DNA from 3 places in the Cellulomonas sp. Root137 genome. Region 2 is predicted to be linked to each of the others. Evidence: predicted binding sites of a transcription regulator. Region 2 holds the regulator's gene; each other region holds the start of a gene.
What was found. Region 2 encodes LexA, which represses DNA repair genes until DNA is damaged. Its sites were predicted from a motif close to TCGAACANNTGTTCGA; they were not measured.
Positions count from the first base shown of each region.

Region 1 (6,934 bases), on a different contig from region 2:
GGCGTCGAGCCCGGGACCGACGTCGTCTACGGGGTTCTGCCGTTCTTCCACGCGTTCGGACTGACGCTCTGCCTGAGCTACGCGATGCGGGTCGGCGCGACCCTCGTCGCGTTCCCGTCGTTCGACCCCGCGATGGTCCTCGCCGCCCAGAAGCGCCTGCCGGGCACCTTCCTGCCCGCCGTCCCGCCGATGCTCGACCGGCTGGCCGTCGCTGCCGCGGCGTCGGGAGCCGACCTCACGTCGTTCCGGTACGCGATCTCGGGCGCGATGGCTCTCCCCGCGGCGACCGCCCAGAAGTGGGAAGACGTGACCGGGGGCCTCGTCGTCGAGGGGTACGGGATGACCGAGACGTCACCCGTCGCGCTGGGCAACCCGCTCACGGACGCCCGCCGCCCCGGCACGCTCGGCCTGCCGTTCCCGAGCACGAGCATCCAGGTCGTGGACCCCACCGACGTCACGCGCGAGGTCGAGCCGGGGGAGCGCGGCGAGCTGCTGATCCGGGGCCCGCAGGTGTTCGCCGGCTACTGGGGCCGGGCCGACGAGACGGCGGAGCAGCTGCTCGACGACGGCTGGCTGCGGACCGGCGACATCGTCACCGTCGACGAGACCGGCTGGGTCGTCCTGGTGGACCGCATCAAGGAGGTCATCGTCAGCGGCGGCTTCAAGGTGTACCCCTCCCAGGTGGAGGACCACCTGCGCGGGATGCCCGGTGTGGCGGACGTCGCGGTGGTCGGGGTGCCCGGCGGAGATCTCGGCGAGACGGTCGTCGCCGCCGTGGTGCTCGAGCCCGGCGCCCGGGGGATCGACCTGGACGCCGTCCGCGCGTGGGGCGAGCGGCACCTGGCGCGCTACGCCCTCCCGCGCCGACTCGTCGTCCTGGACGAGCTGCCGCGGTCGCAGGTCGGCAAGGTGCTCCGACGGGTCGTGCGGGAGTCGGTCCTCGCCGGCTGACCTCACCAGCGGCGGGCGCGCCACTCCTCGAGCTGGGGACGCTCCGCTCCGAGCGTGGTGTCCCGACCGTGGCCGGGGTAGACCCAGGCGTCGTCGTCGAAGCGGTCGAACACCCGGGTGACCACGTCGCCGAGGAGCTGGTCGAACGCCTCCGGGCTCGTCGTGCGGCCGACGCCGCCCGGGAAGAGGGAGTCACCCGTGAACAGGTGCGTCCGCCCACCGGGTTCGCGGTAGGCGAGCGCGATCGACCCCGGGGTGTGGCCGCGCAGTGCGACGACCTCCAGCTCGACGCGGCCCACGTGCAGGACGTCACCGTCGTGCAGGCGGCGGGTGACGGGCACGTCGGTCGCCTCGGTGATCGCGGCGGCGTCGTCGGCGCCGGCCGCCGACGAGGCCCCGGTGACGGCCACGAGCGACTCGAGCGCGCGGAGGTGGTCGGGGTGGCGGTGGGTGGTGACGACGGTGTCCAGCGTCGACGATCCCTCGCGGATCAGCTCGAGCAGGCGGTCGGGCTCGTCCGCCGCGTCGACGAGCACCTGGGAGCCGTCGGACCGGCACGTCAGCAGGTAGGCGTTGTTGTCCATCGGGCCGACGGCGGCCTTGCGGATCTCGAGCTCGTCGAGCACGCGGACAGCCGACGGCCCGCCCGCCCGCACGTCGCCGGTGTAGGTCATCGGTTCCTCCGCTCGAGCGCCTGGTCGTGGCTGTGCACCGCCCGGACGAGCGCCAGGTGCGACAGGGCCTGAGGCATGTTGCCGGCCATCCGCCGCCCGACCGGGTCGTACTGCTCGGCCAGCAGCCCCACGTCGTTGGCGAGGCCGACGAGGACGTCCAGCACCGCCGTCGAGCCCTCGACGTCGTCGGTCCGCGCGAGGGCGTCCGCGAGCCAGAACGAGCAGGCGAGGAAGGCGTGCTCGTCGCCCGCGACGCCGTCGTCGGTCCGTTCCGTGCGGTACCGGCGCAGCAGCCCGGGGGAGACCTCGAGCTCGTCCCGGATCGTCGCGAGCGTGGCCAGGACGCGGGCATCGTCCGACGGCAGGAAGTCGACCTGCGCGATCTGCAGCAGGGCCGCGTCGGTGTGCGTGGCGCCGTAGGCCTGCACGAACGTCCTGCGCTCCGCGTCCCAGCCGTGCGCCAGCACGTCGGCACGGATCGCGTCCCGCTCGGCGCGCCACCTGTCGACCGGGCCCTCGAGGCCGTGCTTCTCGACCGCACGCACCGCGCGGTCGACGGCGGCCCACGCCATGACCTTCGAGTGCGTGAAGTGCCGCGGCTCGCCACGGACCTCCCAGATCCCGCGGTCCGGCTCCCGCCAGCGGCTGAGGAGGTCCTCGACGAGGTGGCGCTGCAGGGACCAGGAGTCGGCGGTCTCCTGGAGCCCGGCGGTGCGCGCCAGCTCCAGGGCGCACATCACCTCACCCAGCACGTCGTTCTGCACCTGTCCGACGGCGGCGTTGCCCACCCGGACGGGACGCGACCCCGCGTAGCCCTGCAGGTGGTCGAGCTCGGCCTCGGGTAGGTACCGACCACCGTCGACGCGGTACATGATCTGGAGGTCGGCGGGGTTGCCCGCGACGGCACGCAGCAGCCAGTCGCGCCACTCCGTCGCCTCGTCGCGGTAGCCGTGCTCCAGGAGCGCCTCGAGCGTCATCGCCGCGTCCCGCAGCCAGCAGTACCGGTAGTCCCAGTTGCGCTCGCCGCCGAAGTCCTCCGGCAGGGAGGTCGTCGCGGCGGCGACGATCCCGCCGGTCTCGTGGTCCGTGAGCAGGCGCAGGACCAGCAGCGAGCGCACGACGGCCTCGCGGTAGGAGCCCTGGTACGCACAGCTGCGCGCCCACAGGCCCCACTCGATCCGGGTGGAGTCGATCCGGTCCTCGATGGTCTGCCGGGGCACGACGGGGTCCCACGAGCGGGTCCAGGTCAGGGCCAGCTCGACGGCCTGGCCCTCGTGCAAGGTGAACCGGTCCGCGTGCCGGTGGTCCGCCGGGGCGGGGAGCCGGTCGCCGCGCAGGAGCAGGGAGTCCGGCCCCGCGATCGCGCGGATGGCCTCGTTGCCGTCCTGGTCGGTGAGGCGGCGGACCCACGGCTCGACCGCCCCGTAGCCGAACCGGACCACCCACTCGTGCTCGACCTCGACGGTGCCGCGGGTGCAGGCGAGCCGGCGCACGATGTCCGACCGGCCGTCGTTCAGCGGCATCGTCTCGAGCACGACGGCGGTCCCGTGCGCGGTCTCGTAGGTGGTCTCCAGCACGAACGAGTCGTCGAGGTACCGCCGGGTCACGGACGTCGCGTCCCTGACCGTGAGGAGCCACCGCCCGTTGTCCGCGGTGCCGAGCAGGCGGGCGAACGCGGCGGCCGAGTCGAACGTCGGCAGGCACATCCAGTCGATCGAGCCGCGCAGGGAGACGAGGGCGGCGGTCCGGCCGTCGCCGAGCACGGCGTAGTCCCCGATGGGCACCAGCGGGGGGTCGACGGCGGCGTCGGGTCTGTCCACGAGGTGAGCATCCTCCGGCACCGGGGGAGTGGCACGTCGGCCGGCTGTGGTTTCACTCACGTCGAACAGATGTGCGATTGTCGGTGGGGCCACGTAGACTCCCCGCGTGAATGAACGACTGGTGGTGCAGGGCGCCCGCGAGCACAACCTTCGGAACGTCGACCTCGATCTCCCGCGTGACAAGCTCATCGTGTTCACCGGTCTGTCCGGCTCCGGGAAGTCGTCGTTGGCGTTCGACACCATCTTCGCGGAGGGGCAGCGCCGGTACGTCGAGTCCCTGTCCGCGTACGCGCGTCAGTTCCTCGGGCAGATGGACAAGCCCGACGTCGACTTCATCGAGGGCCTCTCGCCTGCGGTGTCGATCGACCAGAAGTCCACCAACCGGAACCCGCGGTCCACGGTCGGCACGATCACCGAGGTGTACGACTACCTGCGCCTGCTGTTCGCGCGGGCGGGAACGCAGTACTGCCCGGTGTGCGGCGAGCGCGTGACCGCGCAGACCCCGCAGCAGATCGTCGACCGCCTGCTCGAGCTGCCCGAGGGCACCCGCTACCAGGTGCTGGCGCCGGTCGTCCGCGGCCGCAAGGGCGAGTACGCGGACCTGTTCAAGGAGCTGCAGAGCAAGGGCTTCGCCCGCGCCCGGGTCGACGGCGAGGTCGTGCAGCTCACCGAGCCCCCGGCGCTCGAGAAGAAGCTCAAGCACGACATCGAGGTCGTCATCGACCGCCTGGTCTCCCGCGAGGGCGTCCAGCGCCGGCTCACCGACTCCGTCGAGACCGCCCTCGGCCTGGCCGGCGGGCTCCTCGTCGTCGAGCTGGTGGACGCCGACATCGACGACCTGACGCGCGAGCGGCGGTTCTCCGAGCACCGTGCGTGCCCGAACGACCACGTGCTCACGCTCGACGAGATCGAGCCCCGGACCTTCTCGTTCAACGCCCCGTACGGCGCGTGCCCCGAGTGCACCGGGATCGGCTCGCGCCTCGAGGTGGACCCCGACCTGGTGGTCCCCGACGAGGACCTGTCGCTCGACGACGGCGCCGTCGCGCCCTGGGCGCAGATCTCCAGCGAGTACTTCTCCCGCGTGCTCAGCGCGTTGGCATCCGACATGGGCTTCTCCACGTCCGTGCCGTGGCGCGCGCTGCCGCAGCGGGCCAAGGACGCGGTGCTGCACGGCCAGAACCACGAGGTGAAGGTCCGGTACAAGAACCGCTGGGGTCGCGAGCGGCAGTACTCGACCGGGTTCGAGGGCGTCATCACGTTCCTCGAGCGCCGGCACAACGAGACCGACTCGGACTGGAGCAAGGAGAAGTACGAGGCCTACATGCGCGAGGTCCCGTGCCCCGTGTGCGAGGGCGCGCGCCTCAAGCCCGAGGTGCTCGCCGTCAAGGTCGGCGGCAGGTCCATCGCCGAGATCTGCACGCTCCCCATCCGGGAGGCCCGCGAGTTCCTCGACGGGCTCCAGCTGGGCGAGCGCGAGCGTGCCATCGCCGCGCAGGTGCTCAAGGAGATCCAGGCGCGCCTCGGCTTCCTGCTCGATGTCGGCCTCGACTACCTCTCACTGACCCGCCCGGCCGCGACGCTGTCCGGCGGCGAGGCGCAGCGCATCCGGTTGGCCACTCAGATCGGCTCTGGCCTGGTCGGCGTGCTCTACGTGCTCGACGAGCCGAGCATCGGGCTGCACCAGCGGGACAACCGTCGCCTGATCGACACGCTCACCCGCCTGCGGGACCTGGGCAACACGCTGATCGTCGTCGAGCACGACGAGGACACCATCCGGACCGCGGACTGGATCGTCGACATCGGACCGGGTGCCGGCGAGCACGGCGGGCGCGTGGTGCACTCGGGAGACCTCGCGGGCCTGCTGGCGTCGGCGGAGTCCGTCACGGGTGCCTACCTGTCGGGGCGTCGCTCGATCCCCATGCCCCCGCTGCGCAGGCCCGTCGACTCGAAGCGCCAGCTCACGGTGATCAACGCGCACGAGCACAACCTGCAGGGGATCGACGTCTCGTTCCCGCTCGGTGTGCTCACCGCGGTGACCGGCGTGTCCGGGTCGGGCAAGTCGACGCTGGTGAACGCGATCCTCTACACCGTGCTCGCCAACGAGCTCAACGGCGCGCGCCAGGTGGCGGGCCGGCACAAGCGCGTGACCGGTCTGGAGCACCTGGACAAGGTCGTGCACGTCGACCAGGGCCCGATCGGCCGCACGCCGCGCTCCAACCCGGCGACGTACACCGGCGTCTGGGACCACGTCCGCCGACTGTTCGCGGAGACCACCGAGGCCAAGGTCCGCGGCTACACGCCCGGCCGGTTCTCGTTCAACGTCAAGGGCGGCCGCTGCGAGGCGTGCTCCGGCGACGGCACGCTGAAGATCGAGATGAACTTCCTTCCGGACGTGTACGTCCCCTGCGAGGTCTGCCACGGCGCGCGGTACAACCGCGAGACGCTCGAGGTGCACTTCAAGGGCAAGACGGTCGCCGACGTGCTCAACATGCCGATCGAGGAGGCCGCCGAGTTCTTCGCCGCGGTCCCCGCGATCTCCCGGCACCTGCGCACCCTCGTCGACGTCGGCCTCGGATACGTGCGCCTCGGTCAGCCGGCGCCGACCCTCTCCGGCGGCGAGGCGCAGCGCGTCAAGCTCGCGGCGGAGCTCCAGCGCCGCTCGACGGGCCGGACGATCTACGTGCTCGACGAGCCGACCACCGGGCTGCACTTCGAGGACATCCGCAAGCTGCTCGGCGTGCTCCAGTCCCTGGTCGACAAGGGGAACTCGGTCATCGTGATCGAGCACAACCTCGACGTCATCAAGAACGCCGACTGGGTGATCGACATGGGTCCCGAGGGCGGCAGCGGCGGCGGGCTCGTCATCGCCGAGGGCACGCCCGAGCACATCGCCTCGGTGGAGGCGAGCCACACCGGACGGTTCCTGGCCGAGGTGCTGGAGCCCGTCGCGACTCCGGTCAAGCGCCGCGCGGTCAAGCAGCGCGTCCCGGCGTGACGCGACCGGTTCGTGGGCTCGGCTACGTCCGTGAGCCGGTCAGTGCAGGACGGTCTGCGCCGTGCGCACCGGCACCGGTTCGTGCCGCACGGGGAAGTTCACGGACCGCGAGATGAAGCAGTGCTCGTGCGCCTGGTGATGGATCCCGGCGAGCACGCCGTCGGTGATCGCGGCGCCGGTGGGCAGGTGCGCCCCGGCGGCGACCGTCACGCGCGGTCGCAGGACGACCTCGCGGAACTGGCCCTGACCGGCGGCCTCGATGCGCATCGTGCCGACGGCCTGGTCCTCGTACCCGACGACGACCACCCCCGCCGCGGAGGCGAGATGCAGGAACCAGAGCATGTGGCACTGCGCCAGCGCACTGACCAGCAGCTCCTCCGGGTTGTACCGCGACGGGTCCCCCCGGAAGGCCGGGTCGGACGACCCCAGCAGCGGCGGCTTCGACCCGATCCGCACCTCGTGATCGCGGCTGTACGCGGTGTAGCTCGAGGTGC
Region 1 covers NZ_LMFG01000003.1:287,484-294,417, forward strand. The annotation lists gene ASD18_RS16400 (AMP-binding protein) at 1-951, shown strand, start outside; gene ASD18_RS16405 (MBL fold metallo-hydrolase) at 954-1,625, opposite strand; gene ASD18_RS16410 (glycoside hydrolase family 15 protein) at 1,622-3,445, opposite strand; gene uvrA (excinuclease ABC subunit UvrA) at 3,552-6,440, shown strand; gene ASD18_RS16420 (OsmC family protein) at 6,480-6,934, opposite strand, start outside.
Region 1: the regulator LexA is predicted to act here: its motif matches at 3,507-3,522, upstream of uvrA (excinuclease ABC subunit UvrA).

Region 2 (6,934 bases):
AGCCGGGTGCACGAGCACGGCGACATCCAGACGGAGGACCACACGGCCGACGGCACGGCGATCCGCGCGCGCGTCGACGCCGGCCTCGCAGCCGAGCTGGAGGCGGCCGCACAGCCGCGTCCGTGAGCGTCGGCGGCCACCACTAGGCTGACGCGGTGCCAGACGCCGACCCCTCCGTCGAGAAGCTCCTCGACCTCGCGGTCGACGCGCTCGGCGGGGTCCGTCGCGACGGCCAGCACCAGATGGCGGTCGCCGTGGCGGAGACCATCGAGAAGGGCGAGCACCTGCTGGTGCAGGCCGGCACCGGCACGGGCAAGTCGCTCGGGTACCTGGTGCCCGCGCTGCGGCACGCCGTCCTGGAGGACGAGCACGTCGTCGTCTCGACCGCCACGCTGGCGCTCCAGCGCCAGATCATCACGCGCGACCTGCCGCTCGTCGCCAAGGCGCTCGAGCCGCACCTGCCGCGTCCCGCGTCGATCGCGCTGCTCAAGGGCTGGCACAACTACCTCTGCGTCCACAAGGTCGCCGGCGGATACCCCGACGACGACACCGGCACGCTGTTCGACCTCGGTGAGCACGCGGGGGCGGCCGAGCACCCTGCCCCCGCCCGCACGGGCGTGACCGGGCCGACCGAGAGCCTGGGCGCGCAGGTGCTCCGGCTGCGGGAGTGGGCCGACGAGACCGGCACGGGCGACCGCGACGACCTCGTGCCGGGTGTGACGGCGCAGGCGTGGCGGCAGGTCTCGGTGACCTCGCTCGAGTGCCTTGGCGGCAAGTGCCCGATGCTCGCCGAGTGCTTCCCCGAGAAGGCGAAGGCGGCCTCCCGGGAGGCGGACGTCGTCGTCACCAACCACGCGATGGTGGGGATCGCGGCCTCCGGGTCGCCCGGTGTCCTACCCGAGCACCAGGTGCTGATCGTCGACGAGGCCCATGAGCTCACCGACCGGGTGACCGCCCAGTCGACCTCCGAGCTGTCCGTCGCCACCATCGAGCACGCGGCCCGCCTGGCCCGTCGGCACGGTGGCGTCCCGACGACCGACCTCGACTCCGCGAGCCAGGCGCTGGCCACGGTGCTGGTCGGCCTGCCCGAGGCCCGGTTCCGCGACGGCCTGCCGCCCGCGGCCCGTGACGCGGTGGCCAGCGTCCGCGACGCCACGCGCGCGCTGCTCAGCGTGCTCAAGCCCGAGACCGGGCCGAACGCGCCGCCGGAGGGCGGCCGCAAGATGGCCCAGGCGACGATGCTCGCCCTGCACGAGGTGGCCGACCGCATGGCCGCCGACCCCGAGGACAACCGCCACACGGTCCTGTGGTGCGCACGCACGGAGGACCGCCGCGGCGGCATGCTCACCCGGCTCTACGCGGCGCCGCTCGCCGTCAACGGGCTCATCCGCACCCACCTCCTCGCGGGCCGCTCGGGCGTGCTGACGTCGGCGACCCTGGAGCTGGGCGGCTCCTTCGACCCCATCGCCCGTGCGGTCGGCCTCGAGGTCCGGCCCGACGCCGAGCCCGTCGGCCCGACCTCCCTCGCTGGGGAGTCCACGCCCGCCCCGGCAGGTGCGCCCTGGCACGGGCTCGACGTCGGCAGCCCCTTCGACTACCCGCGGCAGGGCATCCTCTACCTCGCGCGGCACCTGCCGAAGCCCGGTCGCGAGCCCGCCACCGACGCGCAGCTCGACGAGATCGCCGACCTGGTGACCGCCGCCGGGGGCCGCACGCTCGGTCTCTTCTCGTCGCGCCGCGCGGCGAACGCGGCGGCGGCCGCGATGCGCGAGCGTCTGGACGTCCCGATCCTCGTCCAGGGCGACGACCAGCTGCCCACGCTGGTGTCCCAGTTCATCGCCGACGAGGCCACCTGCCTGTTCGGCACCCTGTCTCTCTGGCAGGGCGTCGACGTCCCCGGGGCCACCTGCCGGCTGGTCATCATCGACCGCATCCCGTTCCCGCGCCCGGACGACCCCGTGAGCTCCGCGCGGTCCGACGCGATCGAGAAGGCCGGAGGCAACGGCTTCCTGGCCGTGTCGGCCACCCACGCGGCGCTGCTCCTGGCCCAGGGCGCCGGCCGCCTGATCCGCACCAGCGAGGACCGAGGGGTGGTCGCCGTGCTCGACCCCCGGCTGGCCACCGCGGGCTACGGGAACTTCCTCACGCGCTCGCTGCCCGACTTCTGGCGGACGACGGACCGTTCGGTGGCCATCGCGGCGCTGCAGCGGCTCGCCACGTCCGGCTAGCCTCGACCCGTCCCCGACCCAGAGGTGTGTGAGATGACCGAGAGCCTGGACATGGAAGACGTCGGCATGGCCCCGTCCCGAAGTGGCCGCCGTACGTCGAAGCTCGCGATCGTGGGAGCCGGTGCCGTCGGGTCGACGATGGCCTACGCCGCGCTCATGCGGGGGGCCGCTCGCTCCGTGGCGCTGTACGACATCAACGCGGCCAAGGCGGAGGCCGAGGCCCTCGACCTCGGCCACGGCATCCAGTTCATGCCCATGGCGCAGGTGGTCGGGTCCGACGACCTCGCGGTGTGCGCGGACGCGGACGTGGTGATGTTCACGGCGGGCGCCAAGCAGAAGCCCGGTCAGTCCCGGCTGGACCTCGCGGAGGCGACCATCGGCCTCGTCCGCAAGGTGCTGCCGGCGGTCGTCGAGGTCGCGCCCGACGCGGTCTACGTGATGGTCACCAACCCCGTCGACGTGGTCACGTACGCCGCGCTGCAGATCTCCGGACTGCCGCCGTCGCAGCTGTTCGGGTCCGGCACGGTCCTCGACTCCTCCCGGCTGCGCTACCTCATCGCGCAGCACACCGGCGTCGCCGTGCAGAACGTGCACGCGTACATCGCCGGCGAGCACGGGGACACCGAGCTGCCGCTGTGGGGGTCCGCAAGCATCGGGTCGGTCCCGCTGCTCGAGTGGACCGGCGCGGGGGGCAGCGGGCCGCTGACCGCCGAGGTCCGCGACGGGATCGCCCGGGAGGTTGTCGACTCCGCGTACCGGATCATCGAGGGCAAGGGTGCGACGAACTACGCGGTCGCGCTGGCGGGCTCGCGGATCATCGAGGCGATCGTGAAGGACGAGGGCCGGGTGCTGCCCGTCTCGTCGCTGCTCGACGACTACTACGGGATCAGTGACGTGTGCCTGTCCGTGCCGGCGATCGTCGGTGCCAACGGTGTCGGCGAGCGGCTCCCGGTCCCGCTCTCCGACGAGGAGCTCGCGGGGCTGCGCAACTCGGCGGACGCGGTGCGTTCGGTCGCCCGCCAGTTCGGGTTCTGAGCCCGCACCTCCGTTCCCCGGACGCGCGATCGGGCCGCACCTCCCACGAGGTGCGGCCCGATCTGCTGTGTCAGAGGCTGCGGAGCACGCTCACCACGCGGCCGAGGATCGTCGACTCGTCACCCGGGATGGGGGAGTAGGCGGGGTTGTGCGGCATGAGCCAGACGTGGCCGTCGATGCGCTTGAGCGTCTTGACCGTGGCCTCGCCGTCGATCATCGCGGCCACGATCTCGCCGTTCTCCGCCACGGGCTGACGGCGGACCACGACCCAGTCGCCGTCGCAGATGGCCGCGTCGATCATCGAGTCACCGACGACCTTGAGCAGGAACAGGTCGCCGTCGCCGACGAGCTGGCGGGGGAGCGGGAACACGTCCTCGACCACCTGCTCGGCGAGGATCGGACCGCCGGCCGCGATCCGACCGACCACCGGCACGTAGGAGGGCGCGGGGAGGCGCTCGCCGTCGCCCTGGTCGGGGAAGCTCGAGCGGCTGCCGTCGGGGGCCGTCCAGGTGCCGACGCCCCGCGAGTCGTCGGCGTGCACGACCTCGATGGCCCGGGGGCGGTTGGGGTCCCGTCGCAGGTAGCCCTTGCGCTCGAGGGCCATGAGCTGGTGCTTCACGCTCGACGGGCTGGTGAGGCCGACGGCCTCCCCGATCTCGCGCATGCTCGGCGGGTAGCCGCGGGACTCGACCGACGACCGGATGGTGTCGAGCACGAGCCGCTGGCGCGCGGTGAGGCCGTCCGGTCCGGGTGCCCCGTCCGGGAGCGTGTGCACCGTCGCCAGGTCCTTCTCGGGCTGGGACGTGTCCCGTGAGTCCGTCACTGCGCTCCTCCTCCGTCCGGCGGCCGCCTCGCAGCACGCTCAGCCTTCTCCGCCTCGTCCAGCTCACGGTCGCGGTGTCCTGACCTGCGACGACGGGGGATCCCGGCGTGCGTGTCAGTGCCTCGTGGTCCGCTTGTGCTGCACCGCCAGCCTAGGGATGTCGGGACCGAAGATCAAACATCTGTTCGATCGTGTCTCGACAGTGTCGCCGGATGCTGGTAGACATCGTACAAGCGTTCGACGAACAGGCGTTCGACGGGCGGGATCGACCGAGGCTCTCCCCCGGGACACCGGGCCGAGCAGGAACGAGAGACGTGATGAGCGCGATGGTGATGGGACCGGCGATGCCGAACCTGGTGCCGGCTCGGGTGCCCGGACGTGCGACGAGCACCCGTGTGGCGACCGCCCGCGTGGCGACTGCCCGCGTCGAGCGTGCAGCTGCGGTGCCGTCCGCGTCCCACCTCCGGCTCACCGCGCGCGGGCGTTCCGTGCTCTGGGCGCTCGCCGCCGCCGTCATCGCCGCGATCACGCTGCTGGGAACGCAGGCGGCGGCCGACGGTCCCGCGGGCGCCCAGGAGGTCGTGCGGCACGTCGTGGCGCCCGGCGAGACGCTCTGGGAGATCGCCGAGTCCATCGCGGCACCCACCGAGGACGTGCGGGACGTGGTGTTCGACCTCGTCCGCCTCAACGAGCTCCCCGACGCCGGACTGATGGCCGGGCAGGTCATCGTCCTCCCCGCCGACTGAGGGAGGGCGGGCGCGCTCTGCGGCCGACGGCGGAGGGGAAGTTCGTCGCCGGCGCAAGACGCCCCGCTGGACGGACGCGGCGGTGCCGCGATCGGCTCCGTGCGTCCCACGAGGGCGGTCATCATCAGATGACCGCCCTCGCGCATCCCCGCCGTCGGCCGCGTCGGCACTACGCTCACGGCGTGCCCGGCACCGACCTTGCGACGCCGGGACGCGTGGCCTAGCGTCACGCACGCGCTCACGACGCGATCGTCGCCGGCAGTCGCCCGGGCGCCACGCGTCAGGCTCGAAGGGGATCACGGTGCACTGTCCGTTCTGCCGCCACCCGGACTCGCGGGTCGTCGACTCGCGGACGTCGGACGACGGGTCGACCATCCGGCGCCGCCGGCAGTGCCCCCACTGCAACCGCAGGTTCACCACGGTGGAGACCGCCAGCCTCTCGGTCGTCAAGCGCTCCGGGGCCACCGAGCCCTTCAGCCGCGAGAAGATCGCCGGTGGCGTCCGCAAGGCCTGCCAGGGCCGTCCGGTGAGCGAGGACGACCTCGCTCTGCTCGCGCAGAAGGTCGAGGAGACGCTGCGCAGCGCCGGCTCGGCGGAGATCGACGCGTACGAGATCGGGCTCGCCATCCTCGGACCGCTCCGTGAGCTGGACGAGGTCGCCTACCTGCGGTTCGCCAGCGTCTACCAGGCGTTCGACTCCCTGGAGGACTTCGAGGCGGCGATCACGGTCCTGCGTGCGGAGCACGAGTCCGAGACGGACGACGACGCCGACGAGCCGGTCGAGCCGTCGGGCGAGGACGTTCGCACCAGCTGAGCGGCACGCCGATCGGCCGCACCGGCGTCTGTCGGCGACACCACGTAGGTTCGTCGGGTGCGTCCTACGGATCTCGAGCTCCTCCATGTCCCCGGTGTCCCCGCTGTCCTCCCGGACGGCTCTCGCGCGATCGTGTCGGTCGTCCGACCGGACCTGACCGCCGACGAGTACGTCGGCCACCTGTGGTCCGTCGACCTCGACGGCGGCGCCCCGCCCCGCCCGCTCACCCGCGGGCACCGCGACACGTCGCCGGACGTGAGCCCGGACGGTCGGTGGGTCGCGTTCCTGCGCGCCGAGCCGGAGGGCAAGCCGCAGGTGCACGTCGTCGAGGCCGACGGGGGTGAGCCGTTCCGGCTGACCGACGCGCCCCTGGGCGCCTCCGAGCCGCGGTTCTCCCCGGACGGCACGCGGATCGCCTACCTGGCGCGCGTGCCCGAGGAGGGGCGGTATGCGGCCGAGGGCAAGCCCGGGAACGAGGACCCCCGGCACATCACCGAGCTGAAGTACCGCTCCGACGGCATCGGCTTCTTCCGGGACCGCCCCCAGCACGTGTTCGTCGTCGACCTGCCGGCTGACGGGGAGCGCCCGGGGGACGTGCCCGACCCGCTCGCGCTGACCTCGGGCGAGATCGGTGTGGCGGGCGCGCGATGGCTGCCGTCCGGGCAGGCGCTCGTCGGAGTCTCGGCGCGGCACGCGTCGCGCGAGACCGACCTGCGCGCCGACGTGGTGCGCATCGACGCGTCACCCTCGGCCGCCCCGGCGACGCCGGTGCCGCTCACCGACGCCGACGCGGGGAGCACGCTGGGCGTCGACGAGGTGCTGCCGTCCGCGGACGGCACCGCGCTGTGGCTGCTGGCCAGCGACCTCGGGCCGACCGGTCGAGACTTCGTCGCCGCGCAGGTCGGGCTCTACCGGCTCCCGCTCGACGGCAGCGGCGCACCTGTCCGGCTCACCGACCCGGAGGAGGACCAGCTGTCGGGCGGCCTGGCCGAGGTCGACGACGATGCGCTCGTGCTCGTCGAGCGGCGCGGTGCCACCCACCTCGTGCGGATCTCCGCCGAGGGCGAGCGGACCGCGCTGGTCGAGGGCCAGGTCGTGGTCACGGGGGTCGCGGCAGCCGCAGGCGCCGGCGGGACCGGGAGGCTCGCCGTCGTCTCGGCGACGCCGTCCAGCCCCGGCGAGCTGCTCGTGGTCGACCCGCTCGACGGGACGCGCGAGGCGCGCACCGATCTGGGCGCGCCCCTGCGGGCGACCGGTCGAGTCCGGGAGCCGGTCGAGCTGCACGCGA
Region 2 covers NZ_LMFG01000002.1:454,545-461,478, forward strand. The annotation lists gene hflX (GTPase HflX) at 1-126, shown strand, start outside; gene ASD18_RS14575 (ATP-dependent DNA helicase) at 156-2,228, shown strand; gene ASD18_RS14580 (L-lactate dehydrogenase) at 2,262-3,263, shown strand; gene lexA (transcriptional repressor LexA) at 3,334-4,086, opposite strand; gene ASD18_RS14590 (LysM peptidoglycan-binding domain-containing protein) at 4,404-4,832, shown strand; gene nrdR (transcriptional regulator NrdR) at 5,134-5,646, shown strand; gene ASD18_RS14600 (S9 family peptidase) at 5,704-6,934, shown strand, end outside.

Region 3 (6,934 bases), on a different contig from region 2:
TCCCAGTCCGCCAGATAGTCGTCGATGGGCAGGAGGTAGCCGGCGGCCGCGTCGGAGCGGATCTGGAACGTGTCCTCGTAGATCACGTCGGGTGCCGTCTCCGGCGACCCGTTCATCAGCGCGAGCTTGGTGAAGTACTGGTCCTGCTCCGCCTCGATGGGCTGGAGGTCGATCGTGATGTCCGGGTTGGCGTCCTCGAACTGGGTCTTGGCCTGCTGAAGCATGTCGTCGAGCTGGTGGAAGGCGGTGGTCTTCTGGTACGCCACCGTGACGGTGGACGCGCCGGCCGTGTCATCGCCGTCAGCGCCGCCCTCACCACCGCTACAGGCGGTGAGTGCGGCCAGCGCCAGCACTCCGGACGCGGCCACTGCTGCCTTGAGACGCATGGATGCTCCCTTGCTCCCGTGCTTCCTCGCGTGCCGGGCTTCGTTGCCGCACGCCGAGTCAATTATTAACGCGAAACGACTTATTAACAAGCCCCGTTCGTCCGGATCTCCACGAGGGGATGTCAGGCGCCCAGGAGGAGGTCGGACGTCCGCGGGGTGAAGGCCTGGCTGAGCACCAGCCGCCCCGCCCCCACGGCACCCACCTGGGACCCGAGCGGTGAGCCCAGCACGGCGACCGAGTGCTCGCTGCTGGGCACGCGGTGGTTGGCCACCAGCTTCTCCAGCGCCGGCATCGCGTGCCTCTCCATGCGCGACCACAGCGGACCGCCGACGATCACCGTGTCGAGGTCGCCCAGGTCCGTGATCACCACCGCGCCCATCCCGAGCCGACGCCCGGCGGTCTCCAGCACCTCGGCGGCCCGGGTGTCACCCGCGTCGGCCGCCGCGCAGAGGGCGGTGAACGCCTGGTCCAGCTCGACCACGTCGCCGGCCTCGGGCAGCGGGACGCCGGCCGCGCGGCCCTGCTGCACCAGGATCTCGAGGCCCAGCACCGCGCCCAGGCAGCCGCGCTTGCCGCAGTCGCACAGCGGCCCGGTCGGGTCGACCACGAAGTGCCCCGCCTCGCCGGCGTTGCCGGAGGCGCCGCGCACCACCTCGTCGCGGATCACCAGGGACATCGCCACGCCCGTGCCGAGGTAGAAGAAGACGAACTCGCTGGACCTGTGCACGCCCGGGTCCCACAGGTGGGCCGACGCCGCCGCGATGGTGTCCTTGTCGAGGATGACGGGCAGCCGGGTGCCGGCCTGCACCGCGTCGCGCAGCGGGACACCGTCCCAGCCCGGCAGGTGGGGCGGGTCGAGCACGACGCCCCGCTCGACGTCGATGGGCCCCGGGCTCGCGATGCCGACGCCGAGCAGCAGCGTGCGATCGATGCCGGCGGAGGTGATCAGGGCCTCGATCGCGCCGACGATCCCCTCCACCACGCGGTCGGGCTGGTCCGGGCGCGGGACGGGGCGGTGCGACTCGGCCACCGCGTTCCCGGCGAGGTCGAGAATGACGAACGTCATGGTCGCGGGATCCAGGTGCACGCCGATGGCGTACCGGCCGCGCGCGTCCAGGTGGACCAGCGTGCCCGGCCGGCCCGGCCCGAGCCGCGAACCCTCGCCTTCCTCGCGCACGAGACCCTGCTCGAGCAGCCGTCGCGTCGCGTTGGTGACCGTCTGCGCGGAGAGCCCGGTCCGGCGGGCCAGCTGCGCGCGGGTGAGGCCCGAGTCCGCGCGGCGGATCACGTCGAGGATCACCGTCTGGTTGAACCCGGCCATCCGCGGCAGGTTCGTCCCTCGGCGCATGGTCCTCCCCCGTCACGTCCGTCGATCCGCTCGACGGGGCACATCATGTCACCGCGCCGTCCGGCTCCCCCGTGCCGGCTGCTCCATGGCCACAGGTCAGGCCGTGACCAGGAAGCCCGCGCGGAGCAGGACCTCGTCGCGCGACGACGGGCCGACGAGCAGCTCGAACTTCCCGGGCTCGACGATCCGGCTCCCGCCCGCGTCGACCAGCGTGCAGTCCGCGACCGGGAGGGCGAGGTCCACCGTCACCCGCTCGCCCGGCGCCACGTCGACCTGCCGGTACGTCTTGAGCTCCTTGATCGCCCAGGTCACCGACGTGACCGTGTCCCGCACGTAGACCTGCACGGTCTCGCGCGACGGCCGGTCCCCGGTGTTGTGCAGCGTGACCTGCGCGCGCACGGTGTCGGCGACCCCGAGCACGGGCTCCACGACCCGCAGGTCCGTGTAGTCGACGGTCGTGTACGACAGCCCCTCGCCGAACGCGAACGGCACGCGCTGCGTGAGGTCCGCGTACCGGCTGCCGTGCTGGCCGGGGAGCTGGTTGTAGAACACGGGCAGCTGGCCCACGTGCTCGGCGAACGAGATCGGGAGGCGGCCGGACGGCTCGACCTGCCCGAGCAGGAGCTCCGCGATCGCCTGGCCGCCGAGCATCCCCGGGTTGGCGGCCCAGACGATCGCGGCCGCGTTCATCGCGCTCGGGGGCAGGACGAGCGGCTTGCTCGCGATGACGACGACGACCAGCGGCGTGCCCGTCTTGGCGAGGGCGTCGAGCAGGGCGACCTGGCCGCCGACCAGCTCGAGCGTGGCGGTGGACCGGCCCTCGCCGACGAGCTCGATGCGGTCACCGACGACGGCGACGACGACGTCGGCGGCCTCGGCCGTCGCGACGGCCTCCGCGATCAGGGCCTCGTCCGGCGCCGCCGGGAAGACGACCTTCGGGCGCGGCTGGCCGTCAGGGAAGAACGCGCCCTCCGGGTCGACGCCGAGCGTGAGGATCTCGGCGCCGCGCGCGTGCGTGACCGTCCAGCCGGCTCGGGCGTGGGTGCGGAAGCCGTCGAGGACGGTCTGCGTCATCTCGCGCGGGTGGCCGTCGGGCAGCCAGTCGGCCTGGCCGGAGGCACCGGCCCAGTCGCCGAGCTGGGTGTGCTGGTCGTCCGCGTTGGGGCCGACGACGGCGATGGTCGTCGGCTGCGCGGAGAGCGGGAGGGTGCCGTCGTTGGTCAGCAGGACGAGCGACCGGCGGGCCACCTCGAGGTTGAGCTCGGCGTGCTCTGCCGAGCCGATGACCGCGGCCTGACGCTCGACGCTCGGGTGGCGGGCGTCCTCGAACAGGCCCAGCTCGAACTTCAGCGTGAGGATCCGGCCGACGGCGGCGTCGAGGGCGGCCTCGTCGAGGAGCCCCTCGTGCACCGCCTCCTGCGCGCCCTCGAAGAAGCCGGGCGTGGTCATGACCATGTCGTTGCCGGCCCGCACCGCCGCGGCCGACGCGTGCGCGTAGTCGGGCTGGATGTGCTGCTCCCACACCATCCGGCCGACGTTGTCCCAGTCGGTGACGAGCGTGCCCTCGTAGCCCCACTCGCCGCGGAGCACCTCGCCCAGCAGCCACTCGTTGATGGTGATCGGCACGCCGTCCATCGACTGGTACCCGAGCATGAACGTCCGGCAGCCCTCGCGGGCGACGCGCTCGAACGGGGGCAGGAACCAGGAGCGCAGCTTGCGGCGGCTGATGTCGGCCTCGGTGGCGTCGCGGCCGCCCTGCGTCTCGGAGTAGCCGGCGAAGTGCTTGGCGGTGGCCAGGATCGCGGTCGGGTCCGACAGACCGTCACCCTGGTAGCCGCGGACCATGGCCGACGCCAGCTCGCCGATGAGGAACGGGTCCTCGCCGAACGTCTCGCTGACGCGGCCCCAGCGCAGGTCGCGGGCGATGCAGAGCACCGGGGAGAACGTCCAGTGGATGCCGGTCGCGGCCACCTCGACCGCGGTCGCCCGCGCCACGCGCTCCAGCAGGTCGGCGTCCCAGCTGGCCGCCATGCCGAGCTGCGTCGGGAAGATCGTCGCGCCCTCCCAGAAGGAGTGCCCGTGGATGCAGTCCTCCGCGATCAGCAGCGGGATCTGCAGCCGGGTCTGCGGGGTCAGCTCGTGCGCCTGGCGCACCCGCTCGGGGGACGTGTGCAGGATCGACCCGACGTGCAGGTTCAGCACCAGGTCCTCCACACCGCCCTGGGCGTTCAGCTGCATCATCTGCCCGACCTTCTCCTCGAGCGTCATGCGCCCGACGAGGTCGGCGACGCGCTCCGCGACGGTCAGTGAGGAGTCCTGGTAGGGCGCGTTCATGAGGATGTCCCGGGGTCGGATCGATTCGACGATGATGTCTGCGGGACACCCTAGAGGAGCGTGAGATGACCGACGAGTACGACGCCGTCCGAGCCGTGATGGACACGGGCGGGCTCTACGTGGACTACGGCCCCGGGCTGGAGGCGCTCGAGGCCGAGCGCCTCGCAGGCAAGGAGCTGGCGCACGACTTCAACCACTCCCGGCCGGGGGAGGCGGCCCTGCGCACCTCGCTCCTGCAGCAGCTGCTCGGGTCCGTCGGGGAGGGTGTGTGGATCGAGCCGCCGTTCCACGTGTCCTACGGCACGCACGTGCACATCGGGTCGCACTTCTACGCGAACTTCAACCTCGTGATCGTCGACGACGCCTCCGTGGTGATCGGCGACCGCGTGATGATCGCGCCGAACGTCACCCTCTCGACCGCGGGCCACCCGACCGTGCCCGAGGAGCGCGCCGGCGGCCGGCAGTTCTCCCTGCCCGTGCGGATCGAGGACGACGTGTGGATCGGGTCGAACGTGGTGGTCCTGCCCGGTGTGACCATCGGCGCGGGGAGCGTGATCGGCGCCGGCAGCGTGGTGACGCACGACATCCCGTCCCGCGTCGTGGCGGTCGGGGTGCCGTGCCGGGTGGTGCGATCGGTGGACTCGGCGGAGGGCGGAGCGTAGGACCTCCCCCAACGATGTGTACAGGTCAGGGGCGGATGTCGGTGGCTGATCGTACACTTGTTCGATAGCCCGAACGGGCCGCGGGGAGGTTGACGGGAGGTGTCACGGTGACGGCAGTGCTCGAGTGGCGCGCGGTCGATGACCCACTGGTCGTTCCCACCTCGCCCACCTCGCCCACCTCGCCCACCTCGCCCACCTCGCCCACGATGGTCTGGGTCGACTCGGGTCGCGGTGCCCGTCCCGAGTCGGTGCCGGTCGTCCCGGCGGGCGCACGTGTGGTCGACCTGGCTGCCGTGGAGGAGTTCCCTCTGCCCGGTGTCGACGTCGCTGCGCTCGTCGCGATGCTCGGTTCCGTGCCGGTCGCGGAGGCGTCGGGGGCGGCGCTGGTGAACGGGGTAGCCGCCTGGCAGCAGGTCCTCACCATGGTCCAGGCTGCCCAGGCGGTGTGGGTTCGCGAGCTCGAGGCCCGCACGCCCGACGCGCTGCGGCACGTCCCGGACGAGCTCGCGTGCGCTCTGGTCTCCACCAAGCGGCACGCGGAGACGGTGTTCCTGCGGGCGTGGGGCACCGCCCAGCACCCGGCCCTGGCCGACGCGTGGGCGGCCGGGGTGATCGACACTCGCAAGGTCGACGTGATCTTGGACGAGATCCACCGGTCCGGGACGGCCCTGCCCGCGAGCGAGGTCGCCGTCGTGGTCGTCGACGCGGTCGACCAGGCCACGGAGATGACCGGTCCGCAGCTGACCCGGCACGTGCGCGCCACCCTGATCGCCGCTAGCCCCACGGTTGCCGAGGAACGTCGGCTGGCGGAGCGCGAGCGGCGCGGGGTGTTCCTGGAGCTGGCCCCCGACGCGATGGCCCGACTGATCGCCTACCTACCCGCCGCGGAAGCGACCGCCGCGTTCACCGCGATCGACGCCCTGGCCGGGCACGCCGCCATCGACGGCGACGACCGCAGCATCGACCAACGCCGCGCCGACGCCTTCTCCGACGTCTTCACCTCGATCCTGGACCGGCAAGCCACCCCTGACGGCACCGCGCTACCCACCCGCCACGGCCAGCGAGTCGCCCTGCACGTCACCGTCGCGGCCACCACCCTGGCCGGCCTGAACGACCACCCCGCCGCCCTCGAGTCCTACGGTCCGATCCCGGCGCAGGTCGCCCGCGAGCTCGCCCAGGACGCCACCTGGCGACGCGTCCTCACCGACCCCGCCACCGGACAGGTGCGCTCCGTGGGCTCGCAGTCCTACCGGCCCGGCGCCGACTTGACCCGCACCGTGCAGGCCCGTGACGTGACCTGCACGTTCCCGGGATGCCGCCGGCCGGCGACCAGGTGCGAGATCGACCACCGCATCCCCTACGACCACACCCGTACCCCGGGCGGCCACGACCAGACCTGCGAGGCGAACCTGCACTCGTTGTGCAAGCACCACCACCAGGCCAAGACGGAAGGCTGGTGGCAGGTCAGCCACGACGCCAGCTCCGGGATCTCCACCTGGACCGACCGGCACGGACTGACCTACGCCCGCCACCCCGTCCCCGTGCACTCCACGCCCGACGCATTCGTCCACCGACTGCCACCGCCGCGGCCCCTTCGTGGCGATCCACCCTTCTGAGGCCTGACCGCGACGTTGGCGCGCACGCGTATCGCCGTGCTGTCCGAGTGCACGGGAACCTGACCACGTCCGACGCGGTGCTGGCCGACATCGACGCCCGCCGGATCATCACGATCCTCAACCTCGACGTGGCGGGTAAGGGACCGCGAGGTCGGCGACGATCGCCCGCACCTGGGATCGCTGCGCCCTCACGATCCACGCCGAGCCGGGACTCACCGTGACCGGCGCACCGCGATGATGTTGTCCGAGACCTCCGCGGTCTGACCGTCCGGGCCGGAGGCCGTGCGACGCGGGGCCTCCAGCCGCTCGACCGACCAGCCGTCGCCCAGGTCGAAAGACGCCAGCGACTCCGCCGGCGTCGGGAAGACCCGGTGCTGGTCCCAGAACCACGGGGCCGACGACGCGTGCTCGATCACCACGAACAGTCCCCCCGGCGCGACCAGCTGGGCCGCGCGGTGCAGCATCTCCGCGCGCGGGAACTCCTCCGGTCCGTGGAGATAGGTCGCGGTCACGAGGTCGAACGAACCGGTCGGCATCGATGCGCGCAGGTCGTGCTGCTCGACGGTGACGAGGTCGGTCAGGAATGC
Region 3 covers NZ_LMFG01000001.1:663,318-670,251, reverse strand. The annotation lists gene ASD18_RS03110 (extracellular solute-binding protein) at 1-386, opposite strand, end outside; gene ASD18_RS03105 (ROK family transcriptional regulator) at 509-1,735, opposite strand; gene ASD18_RS03100 (glycoside hydrolase family 3 N-terminal domain-containing protein) at 1,832-4,069, opposite strand; gene ASD18_RS03095 (sugar O-acetyltransferase) at 4,135-4,731, shown strand; gene ASD18_RS03090 (DUF222 domain-containing protein) at 4,839-6,347, shown strand; gene ASD18_RS03085 (cyclopropane-fatty-acyl-phospholipid synthase family protein) at 6,560-6,934, opposite strand, start outside.
Region 3: the regulator LexA is predicted to act here: its motif matches at 4,781-4,796, upstream of ASD18_RS03090 (DUF222 domain-containing protein).